Regions from separate parts of the Halomonas sp. TP35 genome, predicted to be linked through region 3. Evidence: predicted binding sites of a transcription regulator. Region 3 holds the regulator's gene; each other region holds the start of a gene.
What was found. The regulator FNR, encoded in region 3, switches genes on or off when oxygen is low (the NO sensors DNR and NnrR bind a similar motif). The targets are predictions, from matches to a motif close to TTGATNTANATCAA.

Region 1 (9,913 bases), on a different contig from region 3:
AGGCTTAACAGCGCCGCAGCGCCATACATCAGCTTTTTATTGGTAGTGTCGCGGCCCAAAATAAGGTCAAACATTCCGTGGCGCAGGCGATGGGCGGCATGAAACAGCGGCAAACAGACCGCCGCACCAACAAATAGAAAGCCTGGCACGCTGAATAGCAGTGCCGATGCACGCTCATGGCTGAGTGCGTTGGCAGGTAGCCAGCCCAAGGGAAGCAGCACGGCAAAAAACAGGATGGCAGAGGGCAGCAGCACAGCAAAACAGACGCCACCTGCACTGAATAGCCCCCACCACAGCGACTCATCGTAGGCCTGGTGGTGGAGTGGCTGATTCGTGCGCTGGCTGCCTGCGCCTGACGCATTCATGGTTGGTTTAGTCATACAGACGCCCTCCCAAACAGCCAGATGAACAGCAGCAGTACGGCCAGAACGCCCGCCCACTGCCCCGCCACAATCGCCTTATCCGGCAGTTGGTAGTTACCGATACGCAGCGGCATAACGCGAGGAAACAGCACAAAAAAGGTCGCCGCGTGAAACAGGCTGGCGGCTAGCGCCAAAAGGTTGAGCAGCAAAACGATGGGAGATCCCATAAAGGCGATCCATCGTTGCCAACTCTCTGGGCCCTGGAGCAGCGCGACCATGCCCGCCAGTATGCAGAGCAGGAAAAAAACCAGCGGTAACACCGTCGCTTCACGCAGCATATAGAGTTTAAAAAAGCGGAGTTTCAGCCACCAGTTACGTTTTAACGGCACAAAGCGTTGAGATGTCGACTTATCCATACCCTTTCTCCTAGCCCTTAAACAGCGCAATTAGCGTGTGCTTAGCGGACGCCACTTTGCTCTGATTGATAGCCGCCGCTGGGTCAACGTGCTTGGGACACACCTTTGAGCAAAAGCCCACAAAGGTGCAGCTCCACACACCTTCATGGCGGTTCAATTCGGCCATTCGCTGCGTGCTGCCATGGTCCCGGCTGTCCAGGTTATAGCGGTGCCCCAGTGCAATGGCTCCTGGGCCAATAAACTCAGGATTAAGCCCAAACTGCGGGCAAGCGGAGTAGCAAAGCCCACAGTTGATACAGTTAGCGAACTGCTTGTAACGGGCAAGCTGTCTGGGCGACTGTCGATAGGTTTCTGGCGCCTTCGGATCAAAGGGCTTTACCGGATTGTCGTCTATCAGATAGGGCTTAACGGCGGCCAGGTGATCGAGGAATATCTCCATATCAACCACCAAGTCGCGCTGCACGGGAAAGTGCGCCAATGGTTCAATGCGGATCTCATCGTCGAAGTCGCGCAGGAAGGTCTTACAGCCAAGCTTGGGGACGCCATTCACCATAACGCCACAGGAGCCACAGATCGCCATGCGACACGACCAGCGGTAGCTCAGAGTGCTGTCGAGCTGCTCTTTGATGTGATTCAGCGCATCCAGCAATGAGGTGCTGTCGTCGACTGGCAGCTCATACTCCTGCCAATAGGGCTCGGTAGAATTGTCGGGTAAATAGCGTTTGACGCTGATGCGCCGGGTGGATACCTGCTGAGTACTCATGCCTTGCCTCCCTTGGACGCATCCCCGTAGGTGCGTTCTGCGGGCGCGGAAAAACGCACGTCAACTTCCTGCCATGCCAACCTAGCGTGTGCATCGCCCTGATAAAACACCTGGCTGTGCTTGAGGTAGTTAACGTCATCGCGCGTTTGCATGCCGTCATCCAAGCGCTGGTGAGCGCCGCGGGACTCACGCCGCTCCAGTGCGCCAAGGCAAGATGCCTCGGCAATATCCAGCCCGTAGCCAAGTTCAATGCACTCAAGCAACTCTGTGTTGAATATTTTGCTGGTGTCGTTGACACGAATCTTCTGATAGCGCGCCCGCAGTTCACGAATCGTCCCCAACGACTGCCGCATACCCTCTTCGGTACGATAAATACCGCAGCCACTCTCCATGGCCTGCACCATGGCATGCTTAAGCGTCACCCACGTCTCGCCGCTGCCCTCACCATCACAAAGATGCGCTAGTTTTGCCTGCTGATGGGCAGCCTGGGTTTCCAGAAGGTGCGTGTCTGCCCACTCGGTTTGCGCCGCGCGCTGGCTTGCCTGCTCCCCTGCTAAACGGCCAAACACCAGCAGCTCAGTGAGCGAGTTGGAGCCTAAGCGATTAGCACCATGCAGCCCAACAGAGGCACATTCACCCGCCGCATAAAGCCCGGCAACCGACGTTTCACAGTAGGGATTGGTTTCAATACCGCCCATGGTGTAGTGCACCGCCGGGCGGATAGGGATCGGCTCTTTGACCGGGTCAACGTTAATGTAGGATTTAGCCAGCTCGCAGATAAAGGGCAGGCGCTCAAGAAGGTAGGCTTCGCCCAAGTGGCGCAGGTCAAGATAGACCACATCGCTATCGCCAAAGGTGCCAGTGCGGCCCGCCTGCTGCTCCTGCCAAAAGGCCTGTGAGAGCTTATCGCGAGGGCCCAGCTCCATGTACTTGTTTTCCGGCTTGCCCAGTGGGGTTTCCGGGCCCAGCCCGTAATCCTGAAGGTAGCGGTAGCCATCCTTGTTGAGCAAAATACCCCCTTCGCCACGACACGCTTCGGTAATTAAAATGCCGGAGCCGGGAAGGCCCGTGGGGTGATACTGAACAAACTCCATGTCCCTAAGCGCCACACCGTGGCGATAGGCCATCGCCATCCCGTCGCCAGTCACGATCCCTGCGTTGGTATTAAAGCGAAACAGGCGCCCGGCACCTCCTGTTGCCAATATCACGGCTTTGGCGCGCAGCAGAATAAGCTCGCCGGTGGCCACTTGAAGGGCAATGACGCCAATAACGGCCCCTTCGTGCACGGCAAGATCAAGGACAAAATACTCATCGAAGCGCTCAATTTGGGAATATCTGAGCGAGGTTTGAAACAGGGTATGCAGCATGTGAAAGCCGGTTTTATCGGCGGCAAACCAGGTACGTGCGGTTTTCATGCCGCCAAAGCGGCGTACCTGCACATTGCCATCTTCCTTGCGGCTCCAGGGGCAGCCCCAGCGCTCCATCTGCACCAGCTCCTGGTAGGCATGATGCACAAAATAATCCACCACGCCTTGCTCAACCAGCCAGTCGCCACCCGACACAGTGTCGTCAAAATGTGCCTGATGCGTATCCTCCTCGCTGGTTACCGCCGCCGCACCACCCTCAGCAGCAACGGTATGGGAGCGCATAGGATAGACCTTGGAAATCAGTGCGATGCTTTGAGAAATGCCCTGTGCCTTGGCGCTTTCTGCCGCGGCGATAGCGGCACGCAAGCCTGCGCCGCCTCCACCCACAATCACGATATCGAAATCTCGATGCTGCATGATGCTCCCTTTCTGTAGCCAGGCCAAAGGCGGTAGTGACGACACGCTTCGATGCGGTGTCTTTGAACTTATCACACTCCAGGTACGTGCTATCCCCGCATGCCAGGCTCTATTGACGCATATCAAGAAATGCACCTTTAAGACAGGCGATGCTTTAACAAGAGTAGTTAAGTTTAATTTCTCATTTATTAATTTTAATAAAGAATTCCAACTACAATTTTTAACTATTAGTCGCTATCGCCATTCTCTGCAATGTATGTAACCGCAAGCAGATGAAAATCAACAGCGTTAGCAGTGAAGAGATTCGGCTGCTTTCGCAGCCAATAAGAGGGGGCAGCTTGATATGAACAGTAGCGTGCAATCGGCATTTGACTGGAAGTTGTTGGCGCCGCTTGTAGTGGCCATTATCGTTGCGTTGATACCCACGCCTGAGGGGGTTGCACCTCACGCTTGGTACTTCTTCGCTATTTTCCTGGGCTGTGTGGTTGGGCTGATTTTTGAACCCTTGCCAGGCGCGGTCATTGGGTTAATCGGCGTGACTCTGGTGGCACTGCTCTCCCGTTGGGTGCTGTTTTCACCCGAACAGCTAGCAACCGAAGGCTTTAATGCTGCCAACCAGGCCTTTTCATGGGCAGTTTCGGGGTTCACCAACTCGACTGTATGGCTAATTTTTGGCGCGTTTATGTTCGCGCTGGGGTATGAAAAAACCGGCCTTGGCAGGCGCATATCACTTTGGCTGGTCAAGGCCATGGGCAAGCGCACATTAACGCTGGGCTACGCGGTAATGATCGCCGATGCGGTGCTGGCGCCTTTTACACCTTCCAACACGGCGCGTAGCGGGGGCACCATTTATCCAGTCATTCGCAATCTACCACCACTTTACGACTCCCTGCCCAATGACCCCAGCATGAAACGCATGGGCAGTTTTCTGATGTGGACAGCGATCACCTCTACTTGTGTGACCAGCTCGCTGTTTCTAACCGCGCTTGCCCCCAACCTGCTGGCCATTGCTCTGACAGAAAGCGCTACCGGTATCCATATTAACTGGGGGCAGTGGTTTATCGCCGTAGCGCCCGCTGGCATTCTGCTGCTGTTGCTGGTCCCACTGCTCTGTTACTGGCTATGCGCGCCAGAAGTGAAAGCCGGTGAAGAAGTGTCCAACTGGGCGCGGGATGAGCTGAACAAACTGGGTGCGCTTACTCGCAACGAGATACTGCTGGTCATCATGGTCGTCACTGCGCTACTGCTGTGGATTTTTGCGGGCGATGTTGTGTCCGCATCCCTGGTAGGCCTGGTGGTGATTTGCTGCATGCTGCTGACCGGCATCGTGAGCTGGAACGATATCCTCGACAATCGAGCTGCCTGGAATACCTTTGTGTGGTTTGCAACACTGGTGGCGCTGGCAGGCGGGCTGAGCCAGGTCGGGTTCGTCAATTGGTTTGGTGGCATGGTGGGTGAACAAATCAGTCACTTTAACCCCGTCATGGCGATGGTGGCGCTCACGGTGATTTTCTATCTCCTGCACTACCTGTTTGCCAGCGTCACGGCCCACGTTACCGCCCTATTGCCGGTGATGCTGGCGGCGGCTTCCGGTATTGCAGGGTTGGATATGCAGATGTTTATCCTGCTGCTGCTCCCCACCTTGGGCTTTATGGGCATTATTACTCCCTACGGCACCGGCCCAAGCCCGGTTTACTATGGCAGCGGCTATCTGCCAAGCGCCCTTTATTGGCGGCTTGGGGCTATTTTTGGTCTGCTGTTCTTAGTGGCCTGGCTGGCTATCGGTTTGCCGTGGCTGCTGTTGATTAACTGAATCCAGGTGAGCGAGCCGTTTAGCCGAGGCGTTGATACCATCGGCTAATCGGTTCGGCGATGCTTTTCGCTTGCTCTGTATGCAGGTTATGCCCACCTTCCAGCGCCATAAGGTGCACACGAGGGGCTACGTTAGCCAAGCGGTCGGCAAGTGCATGAAATTTAGTATCCTGCCGACCTGAAAAGTAACCAATGGGAAGTGACGTTTCAGCCAGCCACGGCCACTGAGATGACTGCCTGCCGAGCGACGTGCTTCGCAGCATTGTCGCCACGGACGGGCCATGATTGGCCAGCCGTCGTTCAATCTGCCGCGCTCGCTGCGTATGCGTAAGGTCAGCAAAGACGGATTGCCGATACCAGTCGGTAAGCACGCGTTCAAGAGGTTCCAGTGCAAAACGTTGTGCCCAGCGTGCATCATGAGCAATACGCTCATCGCGCTCGCTTTCCGGCAAGCCTGGATGAGCGCTCTCCAGCCAAAGCGCCTCAAGCCCCGCAGGTTGGCGGCTGGCGTGATCAAGCGCCAAACGCCCTCCCAGCGAGTAGCCCAGCAAGCAATAGCGGCGAATATCCTGCGCGGCCAACGTATCGGTTAGCCAGTGATGAAAAGCGGAGAAAGAGTTGACCGCCACCTGGTGATTTTGGCCGTGGCCCGGTAAATCCAACGCCAGGCACGGCACATCTTTCAACGCGGCGATGACCTCCGCCCAATCGTAGCGATCACCTAACAAGCCGTGCAGCATAACCAGCGTTGGGCATGGCTGGGCGTGCTCTTCATGTTCAGTCTTCATGGTTATCGAGCCTACCCAGCGTTGCCGCCAGCGCCACAAGATCGTCTGCAACCTGCTGATGCGGCACGTTAATCTCAATCAGTGTAACGCCACTTTCCAAGGCTCGGGCATAGGCCGCATCGAAACTTTCCAGCGAGCCAGGTGCAGCGTAGGCAAGCCCAAACATTTGCGCCACGTACTCAAAGTTCAAACCGTGTGGCTGACGGAAATAATGCTCAAGTAGCTCACCTTCCTTAGGCACTGGCAGCATATGAAAGATGCTGCCGCCGTCATTGTTAAGAATGATCACCACCAGCGGTTGAACGGCCTGCTTCAACAGCGCCAAGCTATTAAGATCATGCAGCGCGCTGATATCGCCCACGATCAGTGTGGTGGGCTGGTCACTGGTAGCACTGGCGCCGTAGGCCGTGGCGATCAGCCCATCGATACCGGAAGCCCCGCGGTTGGTAAATACCCGCAAAGGCGCTGTGCGGTACGTACCCAGCATGTTCATCAGCCTTGCGGGCATACTGTTACCGACAAACAGCTGCCCGGCTGCCTGCTGCAACAACCGATGACAAATGCCCAGCTCTGAAAAGGTGTTACAGCGTTGATTCACGATATCGCTGATGCGCTGTTGGCACTGGTTAAGCTGGTGCCAAGGCGTGCGCTCAGCACCTGTCCCAGTCTCACGCTCATGGTTATTTTCAGGTTCAAGCGCGGCCACCACAGCCTCGGGCGGGCAAACGAAGCGGCGCTTAACGCTGTAATCAGGGTCGAGCCGCTGGGGGCGCGAGTCCACCAGCCAAACATCCTGCCACGAATGGCGAGCAATAAACTGCGTCAGGCGCTTGGAGATAAGACGCCCACCAAATTGCAGCAACACATCGGCCCGCTCCAACTCCTCGACAAAATGTGGATCGTGCAGCGCCAGGTCAAAATGAATCACGTTTTGGCGGTCAAAACGTATCTGGCTTTGTAGATCCGCCAACAGTGGCCAGCCTAATCGACGTGATAACGTCACCACCTGCTGCGCCTGGTGCGGGTCATCTATACATCCCGCCACGATAACGCCTCGCTGACACGAAAAATCTGCCCACTCGGTAGAAAACACAGGCGCTTGCGTACTGGATACCCACTGGCTCCACGGCACTGAAGAGGCCAACCAGCTTCCGAGAGGCGCCAGATAATCCGAGGCATCCTCTCTCTGGTGGCCGGGGTAAAGAGGCTCGCGGTAGCGGCAGTTAAAATGCACAGGGCCTGGCGTACGCTGCTGTTGATCAATGGACTGATCAATAGTGCTGAGTAGAAACGCGGCGCTCAGTTCAGGGCCTGGGGGCGGAAGGTCGTGATGCACCACGGTATGACGAGCAAAGATATCGCGCTGGTCGATAGCCTGATTACTGCCGTTATCCAGTAGCTCAATAGGACGGTCGGCTGAGAGCACTACCAGCGGCACACCCATTAATTTGGCTTCCACAACGGCAGGATACAGATTGGCAACCGCCGTACCCGAGGTGGTGATAACCGCTACCGGGCGGCCGCTTCCGCGCGCAAGACCCAGTGCCATAAAGGCCAGGCCACGCTCGTCAAAATGGCAGTGGCAGCGAAGTCCGGCATGCTCGCTGGCCGCCATGGTGAGCGGCGACGAGCGCGAGCCAGGCGCCAGCACAATGTCGCGCATGCCCAAGCGGTAAAGCTCCTCAAGCAGCAGCGCGGCCCACACATGGTTAAAGGTAGCGTGCTGAAGCGGAAAGCCGCGCGGCATGGCGTTCGCGGTCATTGGTATTACCCCATGTTGAGCAGCGACATAATGTCGGCAATTTTGTTGTCCAGCTCGCGCCACTCTGCATCAGGCTGAGAGCCCGCGACAAGGCCCGCACCGGCATAAAGGCGAATTTCATTAGCGCCGATATGAGCACACCGGATCGCCACCGCAAGCTCCGTACTGGCCAGGCTCACCCGGCCAAACACACCGGCGTACCAGCCCCGCTGGTGGCGTTCGTGCTGTCGAATAAACGCCAGCGCCAATGCGCGAGGAACACCGCCTACCGCTGGAGTAGGCGGCAAACTGGCAAGCAGCGCCTGGTCCGTCACCGTGTGATGTAACTCAGCATGAATAAGGCGGCGGATATGCTGCACAGAGCGCAGCTTGAGAACATGGGCCTCCCCGGTTTGAACAACGTGAGACAAGGGCTCAAGCCGGGCAAGAATATCCTCATAAACGCACTGGTTCTCCAGGCTATTTTTCGTATCTGCCAGCAGTGCCTCGGCAAGGTATTGGTCCTGCTGTGCATCAGCGCCACGATGAGTGGTACCTGCTAGCGCCTCGGTTACCAGCTGCGTACCTTCTCGCTGATAAAGGCGCTCCGGTGGGCAACCGATAAAGGCGGTCTCTGAATTCCACTGAATGCCCAGTTGAAAGCACGCCGCCGCCTCTGCCTGCCAGCGGCCCAGCAGTGCCCAGGGCGAGGGTGTTTTCGATGCGTCGTCCGCGATGACCAAGCGTGTCTCTCGTGATAACACCACTTTGGGCGTATGGCACAGCTGATCAGCGTGGGTCACTTGGGACACCCATGCTGACCACGCCTGCTGGGCAGGGGCGTCATAACGTAAATAGGCATGCGGACGCAGAGGGGGTAGCGGTTGTTCTTGCTGGAGACTGGCTAAAAAGGCGCGGGCTTCGGCTATTTCGTGATCGCCGCAGCGGTCGTCAAAACGCAGATTGAGCGTCAATAGCGTCCCCTGTTGTGAGCGCTTGAGCTCAACACGCGGCAATATAAAACAGCAGTTTTTGAAATGCGCCCAGCCGGGTGATGTAGCATCAAACGCCATACCGCCGAAATAGTCCGGCTGCTCACCTGGCAAGGTCGCGAGTTTGGCAAGGTCGGCCTGCAGCATCTCAAGCGAGTCGGCCGCGCTGACCACACCTAACGTAGCGTACTCAGGTGCACCGGCGTCACGCGCTTTCCAGTAGCCGCGCGGAAAAACCGTTTGCGCTTCCAACCATCCCATCAGGCTATCAACGCGGTAAGGCACGCTCAGACGTATAACACCCTGAAGGGACGACACAGACAATGCATCAAGCCGGTCCATAAGCTCAGCGACAGCGCTTTGGCTGTTCATATGCGCCAACCCGTAAGCGACGCTGCTGCCTGTTACCCAGCGCATATGTTCAGACAATCAGTGGCCCCGCGTCTCAGGTAAACCGGATGCGGCGCGCAATGCCCAGCCTCTGCTTGATATAGGGCAGAACCCAACGGTCCCCCCCAAAATGGCCAGCGTTCGCGCCCGCTACCAGTAAGAAAAAGGTTAACGCAATCATCCATGGATTGGTGGAGACCGTACCCGCCATCAGAAACGACATATTCATTACAATAGCGAAGAAGCCTGCAAAGGAGGTCAGCACCCCCACGATCAAGCCCAACCCCACGAGTATTTCGCCCAGTGGGATCACCACATTAAACATACCCGCATAGGGCAGCGCAAAATGCTCCAAAAAAGCAACGTAGTTGGGATACACCATGCTCCCTTCCCGCATCACAGGATTCGCCACCGCGTTACTCAGGAACCCTTGCGCATCAAAACCGCCCGTCAGTTTGCCGATTCCCAAACTGAGCCAAGTAATCCCAAGATAAAGCCGGAAGGCTAGCCAAACAAGCGCTGCATATTTGCTTTGTCTAAATAAGTCGCCGATCATCAAATTAACTCCTGTTAAGAGGGATTAACAATAGTTTGCGATAAGACACCGCTGCTTCTTTTGACGCAGGTCTGCTTTTTAGCACTTAATAATACAGTGACACGCACGCCCTTTTAGTCATTTAACGTCATCACGACCAGGACACCCAAGCAATGGATCAACCCGACAAGCACCGCCCGTTCCAGGTTTGGTTATTAGCGGCCCGGCCTCGTACGCTTCCCTTGGCATGCGCCTCTATCCTACTTGGTTCAGGCCTTGCGGCGCACGCACAGGGGTTTAATCCGAGCGTGCTACTACTTGCCCTGCTAA
Region 2 (9,913 bases), on a different contig from region 3:
GTGCCGCCCCGGTGCAAATTAGAACGGAACTCGCCTTCTGCTGCCTGGCGCTTCATGGAAGCGACGACTTTATCACCAATAACAAAGCAGCGAATATCCGCGCCGCGAGCTTCCTTGATGTACTCCTGAACCATGATATTGGCCTTCATGCCCATGAACGCTTGAATCACCGATTCAGCGGCCTGGTTGGTTTCAGCCAACACAACGCCGATGCCTTGGGTGCCTTCCAGCAGTTTGATGACCAGTGGGGCGCCTTTAACCATGGTAATCAGGTCCGGAATATCATCCGGAGAATGGGCAAAGCCGGTAATCGGCAGCCCAAGTCCCTTGCGCGAAAGCAGCTGGAGCGAGCGCAGCTTGTCACGGGAACGAGTAATCGCAACGGAGTCATTAATAACGTAGGTACCCATCATTTCAAACTGACGCAGTACCGCACAGCCATAGAACGTTACTGAGGCGCCAATGCGCGGAATGACAGCATCGAATGGCTCAATTTCCTGACCCTTGTAGTGAATAGAAGGGTGGTGAGATGCAATACTCATGTAGCAGCGCAACGTATCAACAACGCGGGCCGAGTGCCCACGCTGCTCAGCAGCCTCGATGAGGCGACGCGTAGAGTACAAGTTGCGATTACGTGACAGTAGAGCGATGTGCATTCAGGACTCCGGGCCAAATAAAGGGCTAATCGTCATTAATTTAAGGCTCGCCATGTAAAAATGCAGCGCCCGGGGCCACTAGCAGGCGGCGCATGGCGCGGCGCCCTAATAGCATGGCGTGACGCATATTGCTGCGATCTGTCAGTGTCAATTCCACAGGAAAGTTCAGTTGGCCCATTTCCATCATCGTACGAACAACATATCGCCATTCGCTATGCCCATTTGAGCTAGTCACCCGGCGTCTATCATGCAGATGCATTTTAAGGCGATGGGCGGGCGTTTCTGGCCCTCCGCTATGGGTGATAAAGCTAACCCATAGCTGCCCATGCTCATCTTCATGTGTTTCAATTTCCTCGGCATGCAGTGCTGATGTACGTGCCCCGGTATCTGCCTTACAGCATAGGTGAAGCCCCAGCTCAGGCAACGTCACCATCTCGCGGCGGCCAATAACCGCTTTAGCCTGGTAGGGTAGTTCCTTCACGGCTGACTCCTTGAAATTCGTTAATAGCGCTACCCATTTAACGGCTAGCCGCTGATGTCATGGCCGCCATACGACGCTGTATAGCCGAGCCTTTAGGGGCATCTCGTAACGCTACCATTATTGGTAGCCGTAAACGCGGTATTAAAGCAAGGTCTCGCACGACCGCGGAAAAGTTGGTCCGTTCATCCTCCGCCAAGCGGCTCAGGAAAAGCGGTAAACGATGCGCGTCTTCCAGCAAGAGCCAACCGCGGCCAGCCATCGCAGCCAGTACATCTGGTCCACACGCATGAGCGTCTTCCAGCAAGCTTGTATACCAGTCGCCTACGCTTGGCTGGCACGTGCTACCGACCGCACGAATACAGGCGCAGAGCGTTTCAACATCGCCTTCACTCGCCGCTTTTTCACCGATCTCACGCAGCGCCAACACTATCGACGCAGCGAGAGGCCGATGCTCTAAACAGTAGCAGAGTGAGTGCACAACGCTAGTGGGTAGGGTGGCGAGCCGGGAGGCCAGAGTGTTGGCCAGGGAATCATCCATACGTGCCGTGAAATCGGCTATTCCTTGAAGCCCCAGTGCTTGCCAGTCAATGGTTTGCTGGCCGGTCAGGTAGGCTTCAACAGGCTCGAAATGTTGGCTGGCGGGCAGTCCACGCTCTTGCGTTGCAAGGGCGTTGAGCACTGCCTGGAAGGTTACGTTAGGCGTAAAGGCGAGCGGATTATCCTTCATTAAATGATCCACGTCTTTAGCGTTTTGGCCTACGTATGCAACATTTTTCCCCAGGGTTTCCATCAGGCGATTTAAAAATCCATCGCGCTGAGCGGGGGAGAGCAGCCCCTGCTCGTCAAGAGGAAGCGCTAAAAACCATATAGCCGGTTCGGGCATGTCGCCTAGCCGAAATACGGCCGCGAAGCGTGCCTGACCTTGCCAAGGCTCGGGCCAGGCACATTGGCCACGCTCAAAGCGACTAAACGTGTCACGCGAGCAGGCACTAACGCGTCGGCCCATATAATAGAGCGAAACCTCGGCGCCACTACGTGTAAAAAAATCATCAATGGTCTGAATCGGTTGCATGATGTCCTTCCGCTTTGCAAGCCTGCACTCTACCTTGACCGCTGCACAGTGTCAGCCGTAACGGTCGATAAATCGGTGCTTTTTTATACGAATGATCAAAAAATGAACAACTTCCTGTAAGCCTCTTGAGAGTAGCGTTAGCGAGACCTTTCCATAGTTTATCCACAGTCTCTTGCAGGTTTTCTGTGAATCGGTGAATAACCTAAGTTGGCGGGGGATAAAGTGGTAACTCGTGGACAGAGTTGGGATAATGGACATTAACCAAACTGATTTGACCAAGGTGTATATGAGCGTCCATCAACAGCTTCAAACCGCGCTTCTTGAGCTTGAAGCCGCCATGAAGGCCGCCAATTTATGGCGAGTCCCCACGCCGGATGCAACGGCGTTCGCAAGCCATGAACCCTTCTGTATTGATACGATGTCGCTGCCCCAATGGGTGCGTTTTGTATTCGTGGCACGGCTGAATGCGCTCGCTGAAGCGAAAGCGCCAATGCCTGCGAAATGTGAGGTAGCCCCGGCAATGGCCGCCTATCTTATCCAGGAAAAAGTACGCCCCAGCGACCAATGGCTGGTCGTACGTGCTTTTGAGAAAGTTGACCAGCTCGTTACCGATAATTAGCCGTTATCGCTCGGCAAGCCTGCGTAAGGCGGGCTTGCCAGAATACAACAGCATTCGTGCGTCTATTTAAAAGCGATAGCTAAGCCCGCCCATAACGACCACCGGGTCGATATCCACAGATCCTGCCGCTTCGCCATTAATGGTGGCATCGGTACTAATGTCCAGATACCAGGCTGCCGCGTTAAGTGCCCAGTGCTCGTCTATCAATAGATCAACGCCCACCTGACCTGCTGCACCCCATGAGTGCTTCAGGTTTAGCTCGCCAATGTCCAAGTGCTCTTTGGAGAAATGCGTATAGTTAATACCCGCACCCACGTAGGGCTGAACACGCGATTGTGTGCCGCCTAAAGGATAGTATTGAAGTGTTAGTGTGGGAGGTAGGTGCTTGGTTGATGCGAGGTTATCCCCATTAAGTGCAATCTCATGCTCAAACGGACGTGCGGCTAACAGCTCAATGCCTAGCTTGTCATGAAAACGATAGCCTAGTGTAAAAGCGACGCCTGTCTTGTCTTTTACATCTACCGCAATTGTTCCATCGGCAAGCGAGCCGTTGTTACTTTTAGGCGCTACTTTAGCGACCCCTACGCGGGTAAAGAAATCACCTGCGCCGTAGGCAAGCACCTGTGTGCTTGCCGTCAAGGCGGTGACGGCAAGCCCGGCCGTGAGCAGAGCAGGAAAAGATAAATGGCGCATAACGGTGCTCCTTGTCGTTCAGGTTACTCGATAAGTGGTTGTGAACCATGGATAAAGAGTACCGCTATGACAGGTTGCGGTTATTGACCCAAGGCAATGTGCCCATGAAAAAGGCCACCCGAAGGTGGCCTCAAGGCTTGCTTAAATGCGCGTCATTTAATGATCAATACGCTGATATTCACCGGCATCGGCTGTCATGCTGCTTACCACCAGGATGGCGATGAAAGAAGCGATGAAGCCAGGGATGATTTCATAGATGCCGGGGCCACCCATAAACTCGCCGTTCCAACCCAGTGCGATCCAGATAATAACGGTGAGAGCACCTACTACCATGCCTGCAATGGCGCCCGCTCCGTTGGTGCGTGGCCACATTAGCGACAGAATGATTAAGGGACCGAAAGCAGCACCAAAACCTGCCCACGCGTTACTCACCAGGCCGAGTACCTGAGATTCTGGATCAGAGGCGATAATGGCGGCTATCAGGCCTACCAGCACGACACAAATCCGGCCAACGGTAACGGTCTGCTTTTCCGATGCTTGTTTGTTCAGGAACAGCCGGTAGATATCCTCTGTCAGTGATGAAGATGCCACCAGAAGCTGGCTGGAAATGGTACTCATCACTGCCGCTAGAAGGGCTGCAAAAAGGAAGCCGGTCACCAGCGGATGGAATAAAAGCTCTGCCAGGACAATAAAGATAGTTTCGGGATCCTGAATTTCCAGACCATTACGAATAGCGTAAGCCCGGCCAAAAATACCGAGCGAGATGGCGCCAATCAGGGAAATGGCCATCCAACCCATACCAATATTACGGGCGGTAGGCACATCTTTCAGATGCCGGATAGCCATAAAGCGCACGATAATATGCGGCTGACCGAAATAACCCAGCCCCCAGGTCACCGCCGAGAGCCAGCCGATAAAGGTCAAGCCATCTGTCCACGACAGTAGCGTTGGATCGACTTCATTAAGGGTCTGGGTTGCCTGGCTGAAGCCCCCACCGCCTTCGCCAAAGAGCACCACTGCGGGCATGATAATTAGCGCCAGCATCATAATGCAGCCTTGTACAAAGTCCGTCAGGCTCACGGCCAAAAAGCCGCCCACTACGGTGTAGACAAGTACCACGCCTAGCGTGATGATGATGCCGGTTGCATAATCGCTTAGGCCACCAAAATTCACCAAACCAGAAAACGCACTCTCGAATAGCTTACCGCCAGCCACCAGGCCTGACGCGGTGTAGACCGCGAAGAAAATGACGATGACAATCGCCGAGACCGTTTTCAGTGACATGGCCCGGGTCGGGAATCGGTTAGCTAAAAAGGCAGGAATGGTGATCGCATTGCCATAATGAACGGTCTGTTCACGAAGACGGGGTGCGACCAGAAGCCAGTTGAAGAAGGCCCCGACGAAAAGGCCGATGCCGATCCAGGCAGAGCCCAGGCCCGATACAAACATCGCGCCAGGTAAACCCAGTAGCAGCCAGCCGCTCATGTCTGAGGCGCCCGCTGAAAGAGCGGCCACTTTAGGGCTTAAGGTACGACCGCCTAACACGTAATCTTCAGAGGTTGATGTTGATGTTCGCATCGCATAAAGCCCGATGCCGATCATCAGCGCAAAGTAAGCAAAAAGGCTGATCCAAACGCCAATAGCCATTGAAGTTCTCCCGTTTATCAAGTCGGATAGCACCGACCGGTGAGTGCGCTTACCGAGCCATGCTTGGTAATAGCACAGACTTATTGTTGTTAACCCTGCCTCTTGTTCACGCTGTGACCTGCAAACATTTGGCGAAGGTACCGTCAAAAAGAGGTTTCAGGCGTTTATTTGTTATGTTCCCTGTGCCTAATGCCCCCCTTCTGTAGAGGGGGCATGTAAAGGCCATTACGCTTTTATTTTCAACCATGAGAGATCCTTTTTGAGGAGTTCAGGTTTTCCATTTAGATGAGCTATTTACTCATCGCCTAGCGCCAGCAAGGACGCATTACCGCCTAAAGCGGCCGTATTGTTAGTAACCGTCTTTTCAGTGATAAAGCGCTGCAGGTAATTCGGCCCGCCTGCTTTAGGGCCTGTACCTGAAAGCCCTTGTCCACCAAAGGGTTGAACGCCTACTACGGCCCCAATGATATTACGATTAATGTACACATTGCCCGCACGAATTTTCTGTGCGATGCCAGCGGCAAAGGATTCATTACGGCTATGGACACCAAACGTAAGTCCGTAGCCCCGGCTATTGATATCGTTGATCACCTGGTCAAGCTCGCTAGCCTTATAGCGCACAATGTGCAGTACAGGGCCGAATTGTTCGCGGGTTAATGCATTGATACTGTCGATGGTAAAGGCCACAGGGGCCACGAAGGTACCATTTTGGGTTTGCTCGGCTGACATGGGCGTTTCGGCGACCAAGCGATCTTCTCCTTTCAGCTTTTCGATATGCTCAAGCAGACCGTTACGCGCCTCCTCGTCGATCACCGGGCCAACGTCAGTACCCAAATCGCGCGGATCACCGATACGCAGCTCGTTCATTGCGCCTTTTAAAATCGTGATGACGCGGTCGGCAACGTCGTCTTGCAGGTAAAGAACCCGCAATGCCGAGCAGCGTTGGCCAGCGCTTTGGAACGCAGACTGGATAACATCCACCACGACCTGCTCGGGAAGCGCGGTAGAGTCGACGATCATGGCGTTCATACCGCCGGTTTCAGCAATCAGCGTGGGCAGCGGCGCATTTTCACGCGCAGCCAAGGCACGGTTGATGATCTGCGCCGTGTCGGTGCCGCCGGTAAATACCACGCCAGTAATGCGCGGGTCAGAGGTCAGCACGCTGCCCACGGTCGGGCCATCGCCTGGCAGCAACTGAACCACATCGCGTGGCAAGCCTGCTTCATAAAGCAGCTCGATCACCCGGTGGGCGACAATTGACGTTTGCTCGGCAGGCTTGGCAAGCACGGTATTGCCCGCAACCGCCGCCGCAACAATTTGACCGCAGAAAATTGCCACCGGGAAGTTCCACGGACTGATCGCGGCAAACACGCCCTTACCGCCCATGATTAGCTGGTTGGATTCACCGGTCGGACCAGGCAGCTCAATGGGCTCGCCGAAGGAGTCTTCCGCACGCATGGCGTAATAGCGGCAGAAATCGACGGCTTCTTTGATCTCGTCCACACCGTCCGTTAAGAGCTTGCCGCCTTCGCGTGAGCAAAGGGTCATAAGCTCCGGCATATTCTCTTCCATCAGGTCAGCCAAACGGCGCAGTACGGCTGCACGTTCGGTAACCGGCGTGGTTTCCCAACGCGGGAAGGCATTCCAGGCAGCGTCAAGCGCCTTGGTGGCCTGTTCTTTGGTTGTCCACTGAACGCTGCCCACGCTTTGACGGCGATCAAAGGGGCAGGTCACGCTGTGGGTATTGGCAGCATCGTCCGCCACATCGAATGCCAGCAGTGGTTTGGCCAGGTACTGCTTATCCATAAAGACGGCCATCTTATCCATTAACGGATAGAAGTGGCTGCGGATATTCAGGTTTACGCCTCGCGAGTTGCGACGCTTGGACCCATAAATATCCTTGGGTAGCGGAATCTGCGTATTGGCTAAGGATTTCTGCTGACGCAGAGCCTCTATGGGGTGCTGGCAAAGCCATTCAACCGGCACTTCGGGGTCGACCAGTTGGTGAACAAACGACGAATTCGCGCCGTTTTCCAGCAAGCGGCGAACCAGATAGGGCAGCAGGTCTTTATGTGCGCCTACCGGCGCGTAGATGCGGCAGTACGTACCTTTGGGAGCGCGCTTCAGGGCAGCTTCATAAAGGGCTTCGCCCATGCCGTGCAAACGCTGGAACTCAAACGGACGACTATCGTGATTGGCTAATTCAAGAATAGTCGTAACCGTATGAGCATTATGGGTCGCAAACTGCGGAAAAATGCGCCCGAGGGTGTCGTTTGACAACAGGAACTGAGCACAGGCCAGGTAGGCAACATCCGTACACGCCTTGCGGGTATAGACCGGGTAGCCATCGACGCCCAACTGCTGAGACTCCTTGATTTCGCTATCCCAGTAAGCGCCTTTCACCAAACGCAGCGGAATTTCATCACCTTGCTCATCCGCTAAGCGGTTAATGTAGTGCAGTACCGGCAGGGCGCGCTTGGAGTACGCCTGCACGACCAGCCCAAAATGTCCCCAGCCTTTTACCGCATCGCTTGAATAAACGTCGCGGAAAACTTCCAACGAAAGCTCCAAGCGGTCGACTTCTTCGGCATCAATGGTGACCGCTACATCCAGCTCGCGAGCTTTGGTGACCAGCTTGATAACTGTATCAACCAGCTCTGCCAGCACTTGTTCGCGGCGGCCAAACTCGTAGCGGGGATGCAGCGCTGAGAGCTTGATCGATACCGATGGTTTGGGCGTTTTATCGCTTAAGTGCTGGGATGTTTTACCCACTTGCTCAATAGCGCGGGCGTAGTCGTCAAAGTAGCGTTTGGCATCATCGCGGGTGCGTGCGGCTTCACCCAGCATGTCGTAGGAGTAGGTGTAACCTTTATTGAATAGCGGCTTGGAGCGTTTTAACGCTTCGTTAATATCACGGCCCAATACGAACTGCTTACCCATGATTTTCATCGCTTCAACCATCGCGCGACGAATCACAGGCTCACCCATACGATTAACCATGCGGTTAATAAACGTCGCAGGCTGGCCATCTTTGGGATGATCAAGCTTCAAAACACGGCCGGTCATTAACAGACCCCATGTGGAAGCGTTCACCATCCATGACTCACTTTTGCCCGTATAAGACTGCCAGTCAGCGGGGCCAAGCTTATCTTCAATCAGCGCATCGGCGGTGGCTTTGTCGGGAATACGCAGCATCGCTTCAGCCAGGCACATCAGCATCAGCCCTTCGTGGGTATCCAGGCTGTACTGCTGTAGGAGCTCATCAATGGTATCTACCGCCGTGTCCATTTCACGGACATCGTGGATGAGCGCTGCCGTATTGGCCTCAATGCGGGAGAAGCCTTCGTGATCCGTATCCAGCAACTTGATTAATTCGCCGACGTAGGTTTCTTCGTCCACAAGATAGTGGTCGCTCACCTGAGCCATCAGCACATCAAGGTCCGTTTGCCAGGTGGCAGAGTCACGCATGTTTTTAGCGTTGAGCATTGAGGCCCCCGTAAATTTACATAAAAACGAGTAGGTGGTAGGGCATTTCGCCCAAGCTGCGCTCGAATGTAGAGTGGTCTGTGATTTGGTGTATGTCGTTTTCTCGGTAAAACGTGTCAATTTCGCGGCAAGCAAGGCTGCTTTGAGACCTTAGTAGTATGTGCTTGATGCTGCTAGTGGTTTTTTGAGCATAGTGGAGGATGCTGTCGCTAGCGAAACTGGCGCCTCTTGGCGTAGAGCACGGGGCGATATGCCGTAGCTGCGCCGAAACGCATGAGAGAGTGCGCTTTGGTTGGCAAATCCTGTTTGAATGGCAATGTCGGTTAACGGCAACCGACTTTGCAAAATCAGCTGACGAGCCGCGTGAAGTCGTCGGCGCTTAACGTATTGCCAAGGCGAAAGTCCTGTCTGATTACGGAAGCACTCTGAAAAGTGGGCTTCACTTAGGCAGGCAAGCCTGGCCAAGTCAGCAACCCGCAGCTCATCGGCCAAGTGGCGGTTAATAAAGCGGTCGATAAGTGAGACATCAATTCTGCGCAGAGAAGCCGATGGGGTGTGCCCAAGGCGCGCTTTGAGCGAGCCCAGTAGTGTGGCGGCCAAGCGGTCTTGCTGAAACGAGACGGGAGAGGTATCAAACCCTTGGGCAAGCTCGCTTTCCATAAACGCCAGGTAGTGGCGTAAAGGGTTATCTAACGCAAAAAAGCGCGGCACATCAAACAGTGCGACCAACTCGCGGTGTTCACCTGTCAGGGCGGGCGCATTTTCTGGCAGATCAATAATCAACTGCCGGTTATGCCCATGGCCTGAGTAGTAGTGCTCGTGATTGGCAGGCACGATACAGCCTGAGAACGCATTTACACGCCCGCCGAGCCCCTCGATTTCAAACTCCGAGGAACCACACAACGTAATCACAATTTGGTGAAAGTCATGTGCGTGATGATGGGTTGCGCTCGCCAGCGGTATTTTGCGAATAGTACTGGGCATCAGGTTGTCTCCTCGGCGCTTTCAACCGCATCTACGTTTGACGCAAGGCGGTATGGGCCGCCAGATGATCTCGTAATACTTGTAGCTCCGCTTGCCCTTCCTGATTTAGTAGCGGTTTGCCTTGGGCGATTTGCCAGCGTCGCCCATGCAACTCCATTAAGCGCGACGCTCTGCGTCGAATGCCGTCCAGATAGTCATTATGGCGTATTGGATAGCCGATAATCGTATCCCACTCGGCTTCGCTCACTTGGCTATTCAGGGCCTTGTCAAACAGC
Region 3 (9,913 bases):
CCAGCCCATTGATCATGCGCTGCATAAAAGACGACTGATGCCCAGCGCCTGCGCCATGCGCCCATAAAATACGCCCGATATGCGCCCGCCCCACCACTGCCAGCGGCCCAAGCCCCTCCACTAAAAAGAATCTGGGCGCTTCAATTTTCGTCAAGGCATCCTCCAGCGCGTCTGGTGGAAGGGGCAAATATCCTGCATAAGCGTCTGGCATCACGGTTTTCTTCCTCTTGGCATTTTAATCCGTTAAACCTTCACTATTCATTCAAGAGTTTTCAGATGGCTGCTACCTTAAGGAAACACTCTTGCCTGATAAAGCGTTGATGATACGGTTATTTAAAGAACGGGCAACGAGGCCATGACAACGTTATCGGCCTCCTCTTGTTACCACTGTGGCAGCCCTGTTCCGAGCAATGCGCCTTGGCATATAACGCTGGACGCCACCACGTACCCGTTGTGCTGCCCAGGCTGCGAGGCCGTTGCCCATGCCATTGTACAGGGCGGCCTGGAGCGCTATTACCAGCAGCGCACTGAACTGCCCGAAACGCCCGCCGGAGAGTCACTCGATAGCGATGCCTGGGCGTATTTCGACAGCCCTGAATTTGAGACAAAATTCCGGAAAACATTGCCCCCTGACGTCGACAGTGACCAGTTAAGCGCTACGTTCGCGGTAGAAGGTATTACCTGCAATGCCTGTGGCTGGTTAATTGAACATCGCTTAAATGCGCTGAAGGGCATCACCTCAAGTGCCGTCGATTTATCACGGCATCGCCTTCACGTTAGCTGGCAACCCAGCAAGCTTAAGCTTTCCCAGCTACTGGCCGAGCTTGCCGGTATTGGCTACAGCGCCCTGCCTTTTGAGCCAGACCCTGAACAGGAACGCGTGCGCTATAAAAAGCGCCTGGGTGCTTGGCGGCTGGGAGCATCGGGGGCGTGCCTTCTCGGTATCGCGCTGCTCATGCTTTTTTTGCAAGGCGAAGCACGGGGGGATCTCAATACGCGTACTACTACGCTGCTTCACTGGCTTCCCATGGTACTGGCAACGCTTGTCATGCTGTTTGCCACACCGCCTTTTTTTCGACAGGCGCTTGCCGATATAAAGCGTGGTTTGTTGGGCCCGGCCGTGCCTATTGCCCTGGCCTTGGGCAGCGCTTACCTGGCCAGCGGCTACGCATCTTTTTTTCACACAGGGGAGCACTACGTTGGCATGTACGTTGGCATGATTGCGCTGCTCACAACGCTGTTACTGCTTCTTGGCTGCGCTAGATCATTGTCAGGCTTAAGAAGCCCTCAAAACACATTTAAAGGAGCCCTACCCGCCACGACCATTCGGCGCTATCCCGACGAAAGCGAACGAATTTTACCCGCGTGCGAGCTTTGCCCAGGTGATCGTATCGTTGTGAATGCGGGACAGCGGGTACCTATTGACGGCATTATCGAGCAAGGCGCATCAAGCCTGAACACCTCACAGCTCACCGGCGAACCGCTCCCGGTGAGTTACGCTAAAGGAGATAGCGTGCTGGCAGGCTGCCAAAACCTCGAAAACCCGCTGGTGATTAACGTAGTCCAACCGCCTGCCCATACCCGTATCGCAGCGCTAGGCGCCTTGGTTGGCGCTGCTTTTACTGGAAAGCACCTGGCCAGTATTAATGCGCGCAGCGTGCACAAGTGGGCCGTTGGCCTGCTTATCATAACGCTGGGTGTGGCAGCCCTCTGGTGGTGGTTTAAACCGCTAATGGCATTGGATGTACTGCTTTCTCTGCTGATAGCAGGCAGCCCTTGCGCCTTGGCGTTGGCAACCCCAGCGGCGCTGACGGTCGCTTACCAGCAGTTACGCACACGAGGCGTGGTGATGACGAATCCTTGCGCCCTGCTTTCATTGGCCAAAACAACGCAGGCAGCAGATGAGGCGATAGCGTCTTGCTCAGACGTAGTCATACTCAGCCCACGAAGCGAGCGCGCAGTAGAAACCCTTAGCATTGCGCGCGCCACGCAGCGCTGCATACAACACTCAATGGGTATGGCGGCCTCCATCAGCGTGATAGCGCTTTGCCTAGCGGCAGTGGGCGCTCTATCGCCGTTTGGCGCCATCACGGGCGCTGGCGTCAGTGTGCTTGCCGTCATTGCTAATACGCTACGCTTTTCACGCAGGCTATCTACTTCAAACGTATCCACCTCCCATTTATCCACTTCAGTAGTCAAAGGCGTGCCATGAACCCGACCGGGCTTGATCTTCCTCCTCTTATCGCCGCGTTTGTGTTTGGGTTGATGGGCGGGGCCCACTGCATCGGCATGTGCGGAGGCGTCATGAGCGCATTAACCTTTGCCATCCCGCCCAGCATGCGTAGCGCGGCACGTATGGGCGGCCTACTGCTAAGCTACAATCTGGGCCGAATATTAAGCTACATGACGGCAGGCGCGCTGGTAGCCGCGTTGGGCACCGTGCTTTCGCCCTCACTGCTGGCGCGCCAACTGCTGCAAGGCGTTGCAGCACTCATGCTGATTCTTATGGCGCTGTATATTGCTAACTGGTGGAAAGGGCTTTTGCGCGTGGAAGCCGTGGGCAAACGATTATGGCGTCACCTTGAGCCCTTGGGACGACGTTTGATGCCGGTGGTTCATTTCCCCCAGGCATTCGCACTAGGCGCCCTTTGGGGCTGGCTGCCCTGTGGGCTGGTTTATTCAATGCTGGCCTGGAGCCTGGCGACGGCCCAACCGCTTCTGGGGGCTTTATTAATGGGCGCTTTTGGCCTGGGCACCCTGCCTGCGCTACTGGCCACAGGACTTGCCGCACGTAAGCTTAATCATCTTATTCGTCACCCCGCGACAAGAACCATCGCCGCGCTCGTCATTATCGGTTTTGCCGTATGGCAGCTTTGGTCACTCAGCATGCACTCAGGTGGGCATTCACACGCCAATCATTGACCTGGCGCAACGCGCTACAGCGCTATGTTCTTTAGCCTATCGGTAGCTTTTTAAAACGTATTTTCAGCTACCGGAGCGCCTCTTCATGCCTGTATGTGCCACGGCTGTCCCCTCATCCGTTACTGCTACCGCGTCATCCAGCACCCGCTGGGATGAAGCATTGCTGCGCCGTTATGATAAAAGCGGCCCACGCTACACCTCCTACCCGACGGCGCTGGCCTTTCACGAGGAATTTACCGCCGAAGATGCGACCCAAGCCATTGAGCGCAGCAACGCAAGTCAGCGCCCGCTTTCCATCTATGTCCACATCCCGTTTTGTCGAAAAATCTGCTTTTATTGCGCGTGCAATAAAATTGCGACAAAAAATACCGCCCTGGCCGAGTCGTACCTCTATCGGCTAGATCGTGAGATGGTCCTGACGGCCCGCCATCTGGATGCAAAGCGCCCTGTCAATCAGTTGCACTGGGGCGGGGGAACTCCCACGTTTCTTTCACTCGAACAGATGGGGGACTTGATTGATCGCTTGGACGCCCGCTTTGGCCTTTCAAGCGCACCAGACCGCGACTACGCCATTGAGATCGACCCGCGCGAAGCCGATGTTTTAACCCTGCGCCACCTGCAGTCTTTGGGCTTCAACCGCTTGAGCCTTGGCGTACAGGACCTGGACCCACGTGTTCAGAAGGCGATTAACCGCCATCAGCCCCGCGTGCTCACCGAAACACTAATGGATGAAGCACACCGTTTGGGCTTTCGTTCGCTGAATCTGGATTTAATCTACGGTCTTCCCTTTCAAACGGAAAGGAGCTTTGCCAAGACGCTTGAACAGGTTATCGCGTTAAATCCGGCGCGTTTATCCGTGTTTAATTACGCGCACTTGCCTGAACGCTTCAAGCCTCAGCGACGTATCAGCGTGGATGACCTGCCAGGTGCAGATGAAAAGCTTTCAATTCTGCGCACAACCATCGACATGCTGACCGCTGCGGGCTATCAACATATTGGGATGGATCACTTTGCCAAACCCAATGACAGCTTGGCGGTTGCCCAAGCCAACGGCACCCTACAGCGCAATTTTCAGGGCTACTCCAGCCATGCCAGATGCGATCTTATCGGTCTGGGCGTGTCCGCTATTTCCCGAATAGGCGATAGCTATGCGCAAAACCCTACTGACCTGGCTAGCTACGAAGAGAACTTAGATCAAGGTCGACTGGCTATCGTGAAAGGCGTACGCTTAAATAAGGACGACCTAATAAGAGCCGACGTTATTGAACGTTTAATGTGCGATATGCGTCTGGATTTAGCAGCGGTTAGCCGGCAATGGCAGGTTAACGCCAACGACTACTTTGCCAGTGCGCTGGAACGCCTACGTACTGCTGAGCAGGACGGGCTAATCGTTCGCCTGGGTGATACGCTTGAGGCGACGCCAATGGGCCGTTTACTGATTCGCCAGTTGGCCATGGCGTTTGATGCTTACCTTCCGGGGCACTCAGGCCAACGCTACTCAAGAATCGTTTAACCAGCGGCATCAACGCCTGCGGTAGATAGCCATTTAGGCAAAAGAGAAACAGGGAGATAGTCATGCCACCCTCGACAAGCCAACGACGCTCGCTTCTTCAAGAAGCACGCTGCCAGACCTGCAGCCTAAGCTCGCTTTGCCTTCCGCTAGCGCTTGAGCTTGAAGACATGGGGCAGTTTGATGCCATCATCAGGCGCCGGGCACCGCTGAAAAAGGGCGAAACACTGTTTCGTCAAGGCGACCGTTTTACCAGCGTGTATGCCGTTCGCTCAGGCAGCCTAAAACAGGTAACCAGCGAAGGTAATGGCAACGACCAGCTCACTAACTTCTTTTTGCCCAGCGAGCTTGTCGGATTGGACGGCATTGATGAAGAACACTACCCAGGCAGCGTGATTGCCTTGGAAACCACCACTATCTGCGAAATCCCCTTTGACCGGCTGGACCTGCTTTCAGAGGAGCTGCCAGAGCTTCGTGGCCAGCTATATCGCAGTATGAGCAAGGAGCTTCGCGATGACCGACGCATGATGCGCCTGTTGTCGCGCAAAACCGCCGACCAGCGGCTGGCCAGTTTCCTGCTGACGCTTTCAGAGCGTTTTCGGCGTCGGGGTTACTCCCCGTACAGCTTTAGGCTTTCAATGGCGCGTGCGGATATCGGCAATTATTTGGGGCTGGCGGTTGAGACGGTCAGCCGTATCTTGAGCCGTTTTCAACAGCAAGACGTGGTGGCCGTCTCAGGGCGGGAGGTTAACATCCTCGATATGCAGCGGCTTATAGCGCTTGCTGAAGAGGAAGAGCCGGTGATTAGCTCACGCTAAATGCTTCAATACGCCCCGCCATGAGCGCTTCCTGTTTGGCTTCCAGTCCCGCAAAGTCAAACAGGTCGCGGTCGGCTAGCTGCGAAGGCGCGACGTTAGTGACCGCTTTAAACATGCTTTCCAAACGCCCCGGATGCTTTTTGTCCCACTCGGCCAGCATTTCCTTAACGACCTGACGCTGCATATTCGGCTGCGAACCGCACAGGTTGCAGGGAATAATCGGGAACTCCATCAGGCGCGAAAACTCCGCGATATCCGCCTCTTTACAGTAGGCCAGCGGACGAATCACGACATTCTTGCCGTCATCGGAAAGCAGCTTGGGCGGCATTGCCTTCAGACTGCCGCCAAAGAACATATTCAGAAACAGCGTTTCCAGAATATCTTCACGATGATGGCCAAGGGCGATCTTGTTGGCGCCAATTTCTTCGGCAAACCCGTAGAGCGACCCGCGCCTTAACCGCGAGCAAAGCGCGCAAGTTGTCTTGCCTTCCGGCGTTTTCTCCTTCACTACCGAGTATGTGTCGCGCTCCAGAATGCGGTACTCCACGCCGAGTTTTTCCAGATACCGGGGCAGTATATGCTCAGGAAAACCAGGCTGTTTTTGATCCATATTGACCGCCACCAGTGAAAAATTCACCGGCGCATTGCGCTGAAGATTGCGTAAAATCTCAAGCATGGTGTAGCTGTCCTTACCACCCGACAGGCACACCATGATCCGATCACCTTCATTGATCATTTGGTAATCGATAATCGCATTACCTACCTCGCGCCGCAGTCGCTTTTGCAACTTGTTGAATTCGCGCTTTTGTTTGGCATCCTCAAGCGCCGACTGGTCCTGTAGGTCAGGCGTCGGTGCAACGGTTGCTGCGGCGGGGTCAAAATGATCAAGGTGTTGCATGGTATAAGCACTGCCAATGGTAGAAGGAGCAGCCGCTATTCTAACAATACTCCCGTCGTTCACCCAACTGGCAAAATCACGTCGTCACTATGGTCATTACTACGGCTATCACTCTGGTTATCACTCTGGTTATCACTCTGGCTATCACTACGGTTATCACTACGGCCATCTGTATGGACGCCACTACGCTAGAAGCTAGCCCGATTGCGTCATATCACGCTGTAAGCGCATATACAGTAAGGCGCTTGCGGTGGCTTTGCCTAACAACCCTTGGGTCGAGATAGCAGGCACTTGCCAACAATCCAACGCCTCGGAAAACGGTTGGGAAGACTCCACTAGCGGATGTAAACGGCGTAATTGGCGCTGATGTAGTTTGGCCACATCGACCTGCACATTGGGTAGCCCAAACCCCAGGTGCGTTCTAAAGGCACTATTAAGCATGCAAAACTGCTGGTCCAGTTGCCACCCAACCAGCGGCCGGTTGCCAATAAAATCGGTAAACGCATGCAGTGTCTCGGCACAGGGGAGTACCGCCGTAGCGGTATTATAAAGCTGCTGATGCTGGCGCAGCGCCGCCTGGTCAACCGTTTGTGGGTCGGCAAACGTTGCCACCCACGGCTGGCTTGTGTGCACTTGCTGTTGATTAAGTACTACGGCAGCCACACTTAATACCGACGTTTCACCGGGTATTGATTCACAAGCCAGCGCCACTAGCTCTTCCCCCATATAGGGCTGAAAAAGCCAAGCGTAAGGCGAATTCGCATAGCGGCGCCGATCTCGCTCACGCTTAAATATTCTGCGCAGCGTTTGCCCCAGCAGTGCCATGCCTTTTTTGCCGCCTTGCATAGCGCTGCTCATGAATACTCTAAATGGTAACGATAGGAGAGGCGCTGTTTAAAGTCTTTAACGATATGTAGCGACTCGCGCAATAAATCGCGCTCAAGCGACGAGAGCTCTTGCACCACCACGTGATTGGAGCGTGCATCGTCCATATCCTGCCCGCTAAGTTGCTGCTTGAGACGCAGCTCGGTCAACAGTGAAAGTGCCTCTCCTAAATCATCAGCGGTGCGTCGTTCAAGGCGGCCGTCATCAACCAGTGCCGTCAACCTGCCCAGCGTCGAGGTTACGCTGATGCGCCGCTCAAGCGCCATGGTACGTACACCGTGGACAATCGGGAAAATGCCGCCTTTTTTGATATCAATACCGTGCTGAGGCTTTTTAAGCGAGCCAAAAAGCGTCAGCGGTGTCGAAAAACGCAGAGCCGCACGTGCAAAGTAGGAAAGCAGAATTTCATCACGGGCACAGCGCTCAAATAGCGCCTCGCGCACGCTTTCAAGTAAACATGGATTACCTGCCATTGAGTGGGCATCCAGCATAATGGCAAGCCTCATTAAACTATCGCCATCGCGCACATTGGCCCATTGAGCAATACGCTTCTTCCACTGAGAAACGCTGGCAACCCACTCGGGATTAGAGACCATAATATTACCAGGGCACGGCGGGTAGCCCAGTTTTATGAGCGTCTCGGTTAAGGCCTGCATATCGTCGGCGACACTTGGCCACTGGGCGTCGTCGTCTAAAATCAGACCATTATCCTGATCCGTTTTCAAAATTTGCTCGCCGCGCCCTTCACTACCCATCACCATCAGGCAGCTATGCTGATGATGCTCCTCATTGATAACAAAATCCCAGGCCTTGCTCATAATCCGGCCATTCAAGGCCGCTAGCAGATCCATGGCAAAATTAAGCTTAACGCCTTGTGCCATAAGGGCTGTGACGAGTTCAGGGGTACGATGACTAGCAACCGCCAGCGTTTCCAGGTCATCAGCCTGCTCCACCTGCAGACTAACAACATAACTTCGGCTGGAAAAATAACTCAGCACATCCGTCAGCTCGACCACGCCTTTTAGCGCAGCCTGCTCCATCACCACAACGCGGGTAACCTTGTGCTGGGTCATTAATACCAGGGCTTCAAACAGGTACTGCTCAGGCGTTACCGTGACAAGGGAGAAGTGCGCTACCTGATCCACCAGAGTGGCTGGCGTGAAGCCGCTCACAACCAAGCCATTGAGCAAATCGGTTTTCGTCACCATTCCAAGCTTGCCCTGGGTTTCCACCAGCAGACTGTCGGCATGGCTTTCGTTAAGCTTTTCAACCGCCCCGGCAATAGTGGTAGAAGCATCCATCAGCAGGGGCGCTCGCATACATTCACTGATGCGGGCCAACATAAAGCCTGCCATGGTGACACCACCGTCGGCGCGTTTTTCTGTCAACCAGCGCGCCTTGTGAGCAAGTGACTGCCTAAAGAACTGCTCAAAAGGAGGGTACTGGCGACAAAGCTGGCTAAACAGAAGGCTGGGCATGATGTAGCAAAGGCACTCCTGCTCAGCCTGAAAACGGTAGCGGCTTTTTCCGTTCAAGATGCTAATGGCGCCAAACAAGTCCCCTGCCGTGTAGTGCCCAATGTGAGCACTTGCCGCAGGCAAGGAGGGGTCTATCTCAGCGACGTCCCCCTTATGAATAAGAAAAACGTAAGCACCCTGCTCGCCCATTTCCAGGATAATGTCATCGCGGTCAAAATAGGCAAGGTCCATGCCTCGACGAACATGCTCGCGCCCCGTGTCATCAAGCAACGTAAATGGCAGTTGGGACAGATCAACATCAACCATGGGGCATGTCCTTACACGACAAAAGAAAAAAGCGACGTCCGTAAAATTGGAAGTACGTCAATCAACGGGTGAGGTACTTCTTTCTGGTTTACGGTGTTTAAGAGCCAGCCTACTACTTTTTATTAGTAACGGTAGAGTCAGACGACTGCCTAGCATAAGCCCTTCTTAATAAAGTAAACCAATTAACCCAAATAAGCCTGTACAAAACCTGCCACTAAGAAACACATACTACGCTATATACCTTTATCTATTATTCCAACGTCGCCCCGACGTTGGTTTAAACGACTAAAGTAGCACCTCCCCAGCAACTAACCGTTAGCATTGAACGCTATTTTAAAGTAGCAAATATTATCTTTTAACCAAACCCTAGACCATCGTTCAACTAACGAGTAGTCTGCTGAAAAAATGTACGTAAAAACGCTAATATTCAGCCATTTGAAACTCTTTATTTAGTCTATAATAGATAGTGATACCAAAGTCTGGGATTATTTTTTAGTGATTATTGTCCAGTATTGACAATGCATCATTCAGGGTAATTGCACAGTGCTAACCAAAACTTACCAAAATCTCATAGAACGCTTGTATCAACGGCAATAATCAATAACCAACCAAGAGACAAAACCAAGCGGTAGGTAGTTTTAGCGTGCAATTACCCTGACATGCTAAACGCTATTCCTGGTGAACTTTCCAAACCTAAAAACACAAGTGGAGAGCAACACAATGGCAGATGACAAATCCAATGCTGCGGAATACTGGAAAGCCAACGTTCGTTTAATTACCGGATGCCTTATTGTGTGGGCCTTCGTGTCTTACGGATGCGCGATTTTGTTTAGACCGCTTCTAGCAAGCATTCAAATAGGGGGAACAGACCTGGGCTTCTGGTTTGCTCAGCAGGGCTCGATCCTTACCTTTATTGCTCTGATCTTCTTCTACGCCTGGAGAATGAATCAGCTCGATAAGAAATTTGGCCTTGAGGAGTAAGTCAGAATGAGCCAATTTGCAATTAACCTGCTTTTTGTAGGCGCTTCCTTTGCGCTCTATATCGGTATCGCGATATGGGCGCGTGCGGGCTCCACAAAAGAGTTCTATGTGGCTG

Region 1: a site for FNR is predicted at 3,438-3,451, ahead of frdA (fumarate reductase (quinol) flavoprotein subunit). Genes of this name have one in related genera too.
Region 2: a site for FNR is predicted at 3,605-3,618, ahead of ACT3RU_RS08745 (OmpW/AlkL family protein). Genes of this name have one in related genera too.

What each region holds. Positions count from the first base shown of each region.
Region 1 covers NZ_JBQSUZ010000001.1:567,958-577,870, reverse strand. Annotated here, with positions in the region: gene frdD (fumarate reductase subunit FrdD) at 1-380, opposite strand, end outside; gene ACT3RU_RS02655 (succinate dehydrogenase/fumarate reductase transmembrane subunit) at 377-778, opposite strand; gene ACT3RU_RS02650 (succinate dehydrogenase/fumarate reductase iron-sulfur subunit) at 789-1,541, opposite strand; gene frdA (fumarate reductase (quinol) flavoprotein subunit) at 1,538-3,325, opposite strand; gene ACT3RU_RS02640 (anion permease) at 3,669-5,138, shown strand; gene menH (2-succinyl-6-hydroxy-2,4-cyclohexadiene-1-carboxylate synthase) at 5,158-5,925, opposite strand; gene menD (2-succinyl-5-enolpyruvyl-6-hydroxy-3-cyclohexene-1-carboxylic-acid synthase) at 5,915-7,687, opposite strand; gene ACT3RU_RS02625 (isochorismate synthase) at 7,693-9,087, opposite strand; gene ACT3RU_RS02620 (DoxX family protein) at 9,104-9,604, opposite strand; gene ACT3RU_RS02615 (1,4-dihydroxy-2-naphthoate polyprenyltransferase) at 9,757-9,913, shown strand, end outside.
Region 2 covers NZ_JBQSUZ010000005.1:188,480-198,392, reverse strand. Annotated here, with positions in the region: gene rimK (30S ribosomal protein S6--L-glutamate ligase) at 1-656, opposite strand, end outside; gene ACT3RU_RS08760 (ATP-dependent zinc protease family protein) at 697-1,137, opposite strand; gene ACT3RU_RS08755 (DUF3549 family protein) at 1,175-2,209, opposite strand; gene ACT3RU_RS08750 (YqcC family protein) at 2,496-2,828, shown strand; gene ACT3RU_RS08745 (OmpW/AlkL family protein) at 2,895-3,521, opposite strand; gene putP (sodium/proline symporter PutP) at 3,678-5,168, opposite strand; gene putA (bifunctional proline dehydrogenase/L-glutamate gamma-semialdehyde dehydrogenase PutA) at 5,463-8,654, opposite strand; gene ACT3RU_RS08730 (AraC family transcriptional regulator) at 8,805-9,638, opposite strand; gene ACT3RU_RS08725 (hypothetical protein) at 9,670-9,913, opposite strand, start outside.
Region 3 covers NZ_JBQSUZ010000004.1:167,133-177,045, reverse strand. Annotated here, with positions in the region: gene ACT3RU_RS07605 (alpha/beta fold hydrolase) at 1-211, opposite strand, end outside; gene ACT3RU_RS07600 (heavy metal translocating P-type ATPase metal-binding domain-containing protein) at 356-2,212, shown strand; gene ACT3RU_RS07595 (sulfite exporter TauE/SafE family protein) at 2,209-2,922, shown strand; gene hemN (oxygen-independent coproporphyrinogen III oxidase) at 3,008-4,435, shown strand; gene fnr (fumarate/nitrate reduction transcriptional regulator Fnr) at 4,498-5,250, shown strand; gene ttcA (tRNA 2-thiocytidine(32) synthetase TtcA) at 5,237-6,148, opposite strand; gene ACT3RU_RS07575 (3'-5' exonuclease family protein) at 6,344-7,006, opposite strand; gene ACT3RU_RS07570 (DUF294 nucleotidyltransferase-like domain-containing protein) at 7,003-8,817, opposite strand; gene ACT3RU_RS07565 (DUF4212 domain-containing protein) at 9,538-9,798, shown strand; gene ACT3RU_RS07560 (sodium:solute symporter family protein) at 9,805-9,913, shown strand, end outside.